DNA from 2 places in the Pelorhabdus sp. sgz311001 genome. Region 2 is predicted to be linked to the other one. Evidence: riboswitches for the same ligand, from Rfam matches in the RefSeq annotation. Region 2 holds a riboswitch; the other holds the start of a gene.

What was found. Region 2 has a riboswitch for cyclic di-AMP ahead of AC0MXB_RS04105 (C40 family peptidase). Riboswitches for the same ligand answer to the same signal wherever they lie in the genome.
Region 1: linked by a shared signal. The riboswitch ahead of AC0MXB_RS14825 (3D domain-containing protein) and the one ahead of AC0MXB_RS04105 (C40 family peptidase) in region 2 are both predicted to bind cyclic di-AMP.

The regions. Positions count from the first base shown of each region.
Region 1 is NZ_JBVXUT010000006.1:36,994-41,754, forward strand. It holds gene AC0MXB_RS14805 (acyl-CoA dehydrogenase family protein) at 1-49, opposite strand, end outside; gene AC0MXB_RS14810 (DMT family transporter) at 103-522, opposite strand; gene AC0MXB_RS14815 (alpha/beta hydrolase) at 589-1,311, opposite strand; gene AC0MXB_RS14820 (PaaI family thioesterase) at 1,308-1,748, opposite strand; gene AC0MXB_RS14825 (3D domain-containing protein) at 1,807-2,388, opposite strand; cyclic di-AMP (ydaO/yuaA leader) riboswitch at 2,500-2,650, opposite strand; gene AC0MXB_RS14830 (L,D-transpeptidase family protein) at 2,706-3,410, opposite strand; gene AC0MXB_RS14835 (3D domain-containing protein) at 3,512-4,276, opposite strand; gene AC0MXB_RS14840 (M20 family metallo-hydrolase) at 4,390-4,761, opposite strand, start outside.
Region 2 is NZ_JBVXUT010000001.1:791,708-796,468, forward strand. It holds gene AC0MXB_RS04080 (HyaD/HybD family hydrogenase maturation endopeptidase) at 1-414, shown strand, start outside; gene AC0MXB_RS04085 (hydrogenase expression/formation C-terminal domain-containing protein) at 411-797, shown strand; gene AC0MXB_RS04090 (CC/Se motif family (seleno)protein) at 797-1,084, shown strand; gene aroH (chorismate mutase) at 1,227-1,595, shown strand; gene AC0MXB_RS04100 (glycosyltransferase family 2 protein) at 1,665-2,633, shown strand; cyclic di-AMP (ydaO/yuaA leader) riboswitch at 2,705-2,834, shown strand; gene AC0MXB_RS04105 (C40 family peptidase) at 2,843-3,514, shown strand; gene AC0MXB_RS04110 (ABC transporter ATP-binding protein) at 3,627-4,761, shown strand, end outside.

The DNA of each region.
Region 1 (4,761 bases), on a different contig from region 2:
GCACCATACGCAGTAAGGCTGTTTGATCTGACGAAAGCTCAAAATTCATAGGAAACCTCCTAAATCGTAATCATACGGAATATGTAAATAAGCCAATATGCTTTATTGTAACAAAAGTTTACCGCCTATGGCAAGTAAAACCAGGCCGACTCCTTGGCGGATCACAAAGTGATTTTCTTCTAACCCAAATAGTCCAAAATGATCGATCACTAAAGCGGTCAAAACTTGCCCGACTATAATCGCTGTCGTTGCCGTTCCTACGCCAACGTTCGGAATACTTGCAGCCACAAGATAAACAATAAGTACCCCAAGCAAACCACCCAAGTATAAGTACCAAGGTACATTAGGCAGAGAAAAAGCTCCCTTACCAAGACGAAGGCCAAAAAGAGCTACACTTAGCACGATAAGACCAGTAGCATGAACAATGAAAGCCGCCTCTAACAGACCAACGACTTTACCTAAAGCTGCATTTAACGATCCCTGCACCGCCATTAGAATGCCTGATAAAAACGCAAGTATCATAAAGCGTCCACACTCCTACCATTTCTTACGAAATAGTATAGAAGCTTGGTAAACTTTCTATTCAGCTTATTCTAACCCTTTCAACCACTGGACCACAGCAACTCTAGCTTGGTCGGCTACTTCTTTAAACTGATGATCACCAGAGCGAATAATAACCAACTTTTTCGGCTCTAAGGCCGTTTCGTACATTTTATGAGCCTGCTGGACTGGTACGACTTGATCTTGATTTCCATGCAGCACAAGTACAGGTACCTCTCCCAATTCTTGCACATAACGAAATAAAGGATAATTGACAAAATCCTGTATAAAATCAGGCGTCAAGGTAAGTGAGCCGGTATCATCGCTTACTGTAATATTTTCACCCGCTGCTAATTTATTGTAGTCATCACCTAAAGCAAGGCGAAAGGTTTCCGGTAGATCGCCTGGCGTTGCCCACAGACACAACGCTTCAATCGCTTGATCTTGATGAGCAAAAGCTAACGAAGCGCTGCCGCCCATGCTGCGGCCTAAAAGATATAGTTTAGACCCAAGATTCTGCCGTGCATACAAAGCGGCATATCCGAGTTCCTCAATTTGACAAGACAACTTTTGACAAGGCGTGAATTTATAGCGAAGCACATGAAACCCGAGCTGAGCAACGGCTTCCGCTAATAGTTCAGCCCGACTTGTCCCATCAATCGACCCGTTAAAACCGTGAGAAATGATAAATACTTTCTCAGTTTTCGCCGAAGCTTCGTGCCAAATTCCAGCGAGTTCCCCAGTGTCGGTAGGAATCACAATTTCCTTCAATCCAGTTCATCCTCCTCAATGAATCTGCCTACGACAAAAAAAGTTCCGCGGCTTTTCGCTAACAGCTTGCCTTCTTCGCTAAAAATACCAGCGTCTACTACAATGGTGCTTTTCCCATGATGGAGCACTTCCGCCTTTGCCGAAATAGTCCCCCCTGGCCTAGCTCCCTGCATTAAGTTAATATTCATATCGACAGTAACGACTTTACTACCAAGGGTACCGCAGGCAACACCCATTGCTGTATCTGCTAGCGACGCCAATGCTCCACCATGAGCAATTCCATGCAGATTCGTATGTTTATCCATTACGACAGGCATGGTCAAGACCGCTTTACCACTTTCCAGTTGAACAAGCCGCATCTCTAACAACTGTACAAAGGGGTTTCGATCATAAATAAATTCCAAGTTTTCTTTCAAGCGGTCCATATACGCGTTCAAAGGGAATCCTCCTTATAAAATGGTGAAATGATAAAAAAAGAAACAGGCAAAATGCCTGTCAGTCACAAATGTATACAGTCACAATCTGCCTTCCAAAGGAAAGAGCTTCACCATGACTATCAAAAGCCAAATCAATAAAATTACCTCTTATGCTGCCGCCTGTATCATCAGCCACAGCAAAACCATATCCTGGTATATAAAGACGAGTTCCCAGCGGAATCACATTCGGATCCACTGCTACAAGGCCTCGCCGCAGTAAATGCCCCTGCGAGGTGTAGCTTCCGTTTCCGGGATCATAAGCTGAATAGCCTGTAGCATTCATTACTATCGATCGGTTATATCGGCTAATATCTGTACCTGCACGTTGTAAATAAAGAATCGTATCACGATTGATGACTCCATTTGCCGGTAAGTTGACACTGCGCTGAAAAGCAATCACTGCGTGAAGCGTCATGCCGCCAAAAACCCCATCAATCTCTCCCGTGTAGTAACCGGTTTCGGCAAGTAACTTTTGCGCATAATGCACATCATTGCCCCGCATTCCCCGTATAAGCGGCGTATCGCCAGGAGCGGCGAAAGTTACTGTCGACGAAACGAAAAGGACCAGGAATACCCATAGTACCACTAAAGCGTTTCTCATCGATTCACCTCTCTTTTTGCGCCCTCCAAAGTATTTCCATCTAAAAAAATGAAAAAACTTCAAAAGCGTCTAGCCTCCGAAGTTAGCTGTCGTGCATTGCCATGCATAAAAACTAACTGGGGCTGCTGCCTCCGGGGTTAGCTGTCGGATTCGGGCAAAAGAGAATAGTCAGAACGCCCTACCGCATATACGCGGATTCACCCCTATCTATATCGGTTCCCCCGTACTTATTTTTTAAAATAAGATTCGGCTTTTATTATTTTACTATAAAATTGTAAATTAGTCAATTTTCCCGCTATTGGAATCCCATTTTTTTCCTAAATACCTAGTTTTTCTGCTAAATTTTTATCCACAATTCCATTAGAAAGAAAACCGTTAGCTTCTTGATATTGTTTGACAGCGTCTTCTGTAGACCGTCCAAAAATCCCGTCGGCTCGTGATAATAGATAGCCCATACTTTGCAATTTAAGTTGCAAAATTGCCACATCAGGGCCTGTCATTTGATATTTTAGAACACGGTTGACTTTTTTGCGTCGATCTTCAATCCGTACAGTTGTGCCAATCGGGACTTTTTCAAAAAGCTCTTCCACATCTTTATTGCGCATACGAATGCAGCCGTGGCTCGTGAATTGACCGATAGACCAGGGTTGATTCGTTCCGTGAATGCCATAGGTACCCCAAGGTACATTCAGTCCCATCCAACGTGTCCCGAAACCGCTGCCCCAATTATAATCCTTCCAAACAACAACCCATTCGCCAATCGGCGTCGGCGTGGAGCTTTTCCCCACAGCAATGCGGTATTTTTTGATAAGCTGGCCATTATCATAAACTTCTAAAATCCGTTCCGCCACTTTAATTACTAAACTGACGGAACCGCTTGGTTCGATCGGCCCTGTCTGATCTTCCAAGGTAAAATCTAGCTCATCGAAATAGTCATAGCTTACAATCCCTAGCGCAAAGGTTACTAGCAGTAATAAAACCGTTCCATAAAATAGAGTCGGTCTTGTCAAACGAACTGTCATTGCCCTCACTTGGATGCCCCCTTGAAATTGCTATTCAAAAGATCATATGCCAAAAGACAATGCCATATCCCCATAAAAAAAGAAGCCGGTATAAATACCGACTACTTCAATACATAAATTTGTACATTTTTGATGCCATAATCTAAGGCATCCTGACGATTCGGGAAAAATAAGTCAATATGGTTGCCCTTGATTGCACTTCCCTGGTCATTGGCAATTCCATAGCCATAGCCTGGAATCCAAAGTTTGGTTCCCATCGGAATGACCGCAGGGTCGACAGCAACGATTCCCTGATGCAAAGGATTGCCAAAATAATCATAATTTCCCCAATGCCCATTATCAAGCGTACCGGGACCATAGGCCGTAGTCATCACCGAAAGAACCTTACTGTAATCGCTCGGCGCGCCAACAGGTGCTGAAGTAGACGATCCTGTTGCAATAGACGGCTCCAGTTTGGTTTGCCCAAAAAGCTGTGTCAAAGCTTGAATACTATCTTTATAAGGAGCTAAAACGCTACTGACTTCCTTAATAAGTTCGGTTTGGACCGATTGCTGCAAGACCTCGCTCACTTTATTGCCGCTTACTACCTGAGGTAAAGCAGCAGCCGCTTGGCCGCTCGGGATTTGACTTGCCGCAACAGTTTGCGCGAGAGTCGTAAGAATATCTGCCTTTTTACCTTGCTCCAGCTTTTGTTTTAAATTTAGGATCTGTTCAATGCTCTGCACGGTCTGATTGGAAGCCTGCCCAGCCAATAAAGCCACAAGCTGATCCGCTGGAGCGCTTGCCTGAGCCTGCTCTAGGGCCAGCACAGAAGTAGAACAATAGACCATAGCAGTAACTAAAATAACATGTATAGTTCGTTTCATTCAGGCACTCCTTTCACACAAATTTAATACCATCATACCATTGAGTTTACATAAATACTAGACGGTAATATTTCTCATGTGTAAAAGGAGTGCTTGTTTTTTAGCTGTTCAAACTATTTCGCTTGTTCATATAGCGCTTCTGTCAAAATCTCTACGCCATATAAGATATCTTCGGTTGCGGCGTATTCTGCCGGATTATGGCTGATCCCTTCTTTGCAGGGAATAAAAATCATAGCGGTCGGCGTAAGTTTTGCCATATGCATGGCATCATGACCAGCGCCGCTGTGCATTTGACGATAGGCCGCTTTTTTGCGGCGGCAGATTCCCTCTAACAGACCAATCATTTTTTTGTCAAGCTGTACAGGTCGATCAGACGTAAGCACATCAATCGCCACAGGCGTCTCCTCTTCTTCTGCCAAGTTGCTGATAAAATCTTTCAAATCCTGAATTGAAGTAAGAATACTTTCCGAATCAACGCCGCGAAT
Region 2 (4,761 bases):
GCTGTAACTGCATTAGACGAGAAATACAAGCTTTCGGAAGGGGCGGAATTTCTCGATGGCGGCACGCTTGGAATGGATTTGATTCCTTATTTGTCAGAGGCGCAGCGTTTAGTGATTTTAGATTGTATCCAAGGCGGCGGCGAGCCAGGGGATGTCTATGATTTTCGCGGTGAAGCAGTTAACTTATACTTTCAAAATGCTGTTTCTCTCCACGATATCGGTATTCAGCAGGTGCTTGCTATCTTGCAGGTACTGGAAACGCCCTTGGAAGAAGTGGTTGTTCTTGGCGTTCAGCCCCTGAGTCTTGATGTGGGAATGGAACTGACAGATCCAGTGAGCGTTCAGTTGGAGCCTATCTGTAAAAAAACGCTGCAACTGCTAGCTGAGTGGCAGTTGGAGGTGACGATGCGATGAGCTTAGAGCATCAGAATCCTTTAGTTGTTGCTGTTCTTAAAGAAATTGAGGAAAATTTAAAATTGTTTCTTACTGAGCAAAAGGAACACACAATTTTTATCAATAAATTACCGCTTGCCTTGCCGGATCGAGAAGCAATTCGCGACTTTCTAGGCGTTGGTTCACTAACGATTGAGTTGAGTGATTCAGATGAGCCGGCAAAATGGGTGGAAAGCGCTGTAAGCGGTATTTGGTTCGGTGTGTTTTACAGTGCCTCGCAGGAACCAATTTTAGAAACTATTGAAATTTGTTCTTTTCCAAAAGTTGCGGCAGCGCAAACAGCGGATGTCGAGTTTGGCTTGGCACAATTCAGTCGAAAACTGCAAGAAAAAGAGGCGCTTTAATGGAAATCTCAGTGAGTGATGAAGCGGTGGAGTGGATTCTTGCTAAAGGCGGTAAAGCTCATTTGACAGCTGGGCCGGAAGTTTCTATGTGCTGTGGTACTGTGCAGCTTGAGCCTGAAGCTTTTATCGGAGAACCGAAGAACCTGACTCAGTTTACTGAGCGTGAAATCGGTGGTATTGTTTTATATGTACCCCAGGCGTTTATATCGCCGTATCCGTTAGAAATTGCAATTAGCCGTTTTTTCGGACGGATTAAACTTGTCGTTAAAGGCTGGAAAATGCTTTAAAAGCAACCGGGTAACCCCCGGTTGTTTTTTTATGAAAGTTTGTTCTAGCGCACATACTAAGAAAAAGTCAGATGAGTAGAGCAGGAATGGTACCAAATTGTGTCGAAAAGAGCCAAGATAGATAAAGAAAGGATGATGGAGTTTGCTTCGGGGAATTCGCGGCGCCATTACGGTGGAGAAAAACGAGCAACAAGCAGTAAATGAAGCTGTTGCGGAACTGCTTAGGGCTTTAACAGAGGAAAATCAACTTGATGTAGAAGAAATAGGAGCTGCTATCTTTAGTTCGACTCCAGATTTAACTTGTGCTTTCCCAGCAGCGGGTGCGCGGTTATATGGCTGGGATAATGTTCCCTTATTTGGTACTGTAGAAATTGAGCACCCACAAGCGCCGATTCTTTGTATTCGGTTGCTGCTACTTTATAATACAGAATTGCCGCAAAAAGCCATGCGGCATGTTTATTTGCGGCAGGCAGCACGGCTTCGTCCCGATATTGCCCAGCAAAATGAATAGTGCACGGCATTCGCTAATTTTCTCGTATGCGGCGTATGCCGTATTTTATTTAGTTTTGGAGGGTTTTACATTATGTTAGTATCCGTTGTTGTCCCGGTCTTTAACGAACAGGACAATCTTGCCGTATTTTATTCAGAAGTCGTCAAATATCTCGAACCTTTAGAGTATGATTTTGAAGTTGTTTTTATCGATGATGGCTCTAGTGATGCCACTCCGTTAATTTTGCATCGTATGGCGCAAGAAGATCAAAGGGTCAGAGCGTTTATTCTTGCCAGAAATTTTGGCCATCAAATTGCCTTAAGTTGCGGCCTTGATCATGCGAATGGCGATGTCGTAATTACAATGGACGGCGATATGCAGCATCCGCCGGAAATGTTGCCAGCCCTATTGAAACACTGGGAAGCAGGCTATGAGGTTGTTCAGACGATTCGTGTTCATACGGAAGGCGTTTCTTTTTTGAAAAACCTTACGTCAAGTCTTTTTTATAAGCTGATCAATGCGATGTCAAATATTCACATTTATGAAGGCGGTTCTGATTTTAGACTACTTGATAAAAAAGTCGTGCAGAGCTTCCGATTATTTAAAGAACGAGCGCGTTTTATCCGCGGCATGATCAGTGATATTGGTTATAAACAAATTCAAATCGAATTTGTAGCGCCCAAACGCTTTGCTGGTGTATCTAAGTTTTCAGTAAAGAAAATGCTGCGTTTTGCCCTTGATGGCATTACGGCTTATTCTAAAATGCCACTGCGGTTTGCTTTTTATCTGGGATTGTTATTCGGTATAGGAACAATGATTCTTACAGGACATGTCTTATATATTAAATTTTTTACGGAAGAAGCTGTTCCTGGTTGGGCTACTACGGCTGTTAGTATTCTTCTTTTAGGTGGCTTTCAATTAGTTGGAATTGGAATTATTGGTGAATATGTTGGTCGTATTTTTGAAGAGGTTAAACAGCGACCGCTTTACTGGGTTCGGGCCGAATTAGGAGAAAAGACAGTAGTGGAACAGAACAATGTAAAAAATAGGATAAACTAATCGGCGCCTAAAAGACAGAAACTGTATTTTGAGGGCAGGACTTTGGTCTTTTTTGTCGTATATATATTATTGAGTGTAGTAAGCCGAATCCAACTCAGGTACGGGGAAACCGTTTATTGGGGTGAAGCTCATGAAAATGAGCCGGGTCTATTCTTCTTCCCGAACCCGTCAGCTAACCTCGGAGGCTAGTAGAGGAAAGGAGTTAGTCTGTGAAAAAGTTTTTCAGAACCACATTGTTTGTTTGCTTTTTTGTTAGTTTTGTTTCACTCGGTTTTGCATCAGGTGCGTTTGAGGAAGGAGATCAAGGTCCAGATGTGGCCGCTCTTCAAAGTCAACTTGGTGCCCTTGGTTACAATGCTGGTCCTGCCGATGGAAGTTTTGGTTCCCTGACTGCCAGTGCAGTTAAAGCTTTTCAGCGTGATCGCGGCCTTGAAGCCGACGGCGTTGTAGGCTATGCGACTTACCGTGCGTTAATGGGACGAGACATACCGGTTAGCCGTGATTCTTCTAATGTATCTGCGGCTAGAAGAATCATGCAGACAGCCTTAGGGTTAAGAGGTGTTCCTTATTCGTTTGGTGGAACAACTCCGGATGCTTTTGACTGCTCTGGTTTTACCCGTTATGTGTTTAGTGCCTATGGCGTTTATCTGCCTAGAGCGGCTGATGAGCAGTTTAATGTAGGAAGAGGTGTTTCTTACAGTAGACTTCAGCCAGGTGATTTAGTCTTTTTCTCCACCTATGCCGAAGGCGCATCTCATGTAGGAATTTATTTGGGTGGCGGTCAGTTCGTTAGTGCTACTTCCAGTCGCGGCGTAGCCGTTGATTCTTTGGAAAGCAGTTATTGGGGCCCCCGTTACATTGGAGCCAGACGAGTATTGTAGTCAAATGGGAAGGCGTCATCGCCTTCCCGATTTTATTTGCTTTTTTTCGGAAATGCTACTAGAATAGTATTGGCTATGGTAGCATTCTTTTGTTGTTATTTGGAGGACATTCATGGTTAATTTGTATTGGTCTAAATTTATCAGGCCTTATTTTTCTTCAGTATTTTTATCAGTGTTATGCTTTATTTTATCAAGTGCGGCTTCTTTGGCGGCACCTATTGTCATTAAAATTTTAATAGATGGTGCTTTATCGCAAAATGATTTGTCCTTTTTGTATATTATTACAGGATCGATTGTCGCGCTCTATTTTGTCCGTGGCGTCTTTTTCTATTTTTATAATTATATTATGGCAAAAGCAGCTAACAAAATGATTGCACGCATGCGTCAAGATATGTTTGCTACTTTACAGAGTCATGATTATGCTTATTTTCTTAGTAAACCCAGCGGTGAAATTATGTCACTGTTCACAAATGACCTGTTGTTGATTCAGCAAGCTGTTACTTTAGGAATTCCTGATATTGTGGTCGAATCAATTAATGTGATTGCGATTATGATGATTATGATCTACTTCGACTGGCAGTTGGCACTCGTGACTTTTGCTACACTTCCTTTTATTATTGTAGCAATTAGTTTTTTTAATCGTAAAATAGCTAGACTAGGCTCGCTTGTGGAACATACTCTGGCTAAGATGACTAGCATTGTACAACAGTCGCTGCTATCCGTCATGGTTGTACAAAGCTATGTTCGAGAAGAGTACGAATATAAGAAATTTAGTGAGCAAATTCAAGAAGCGGCCGAAAATCTGTTAAAGGTGCAGCGGATGAATGCCATTTTTATTCCTCTTGTAGAGTTTTTAGCAGCTATTGGCTTAACCATTATTATTTGGTATGGTGGTCGCGAAGTCATTCAAGGCGAATTGTCTATCGGCGGTATGTTCGCTTTTCTTGTTTATATTATCAACGTTCCAACTCCTGTACGAAAGATCAGTGAAGCAATCAGCAAAATGAAACTGGGCATGGTTGCTTGGCAACGTATAGAAGAATTACGCGATGAAAAAGAGCCTCTGCCAGAAGGGACGCTTGTACTTTCGCATGTCCAGGGGAAAGTACGATTTGAAAATGTATCATTTCGGTATCAACCAGATAATGAGATTTTAAAACAAATTGAGTTAGAAGCACGTCCTGGTGAAGTGATTGCTGTAGTAGGACCAAGTGGCGCTGGTAAATCTTCTTTTGCTAACTTATTAT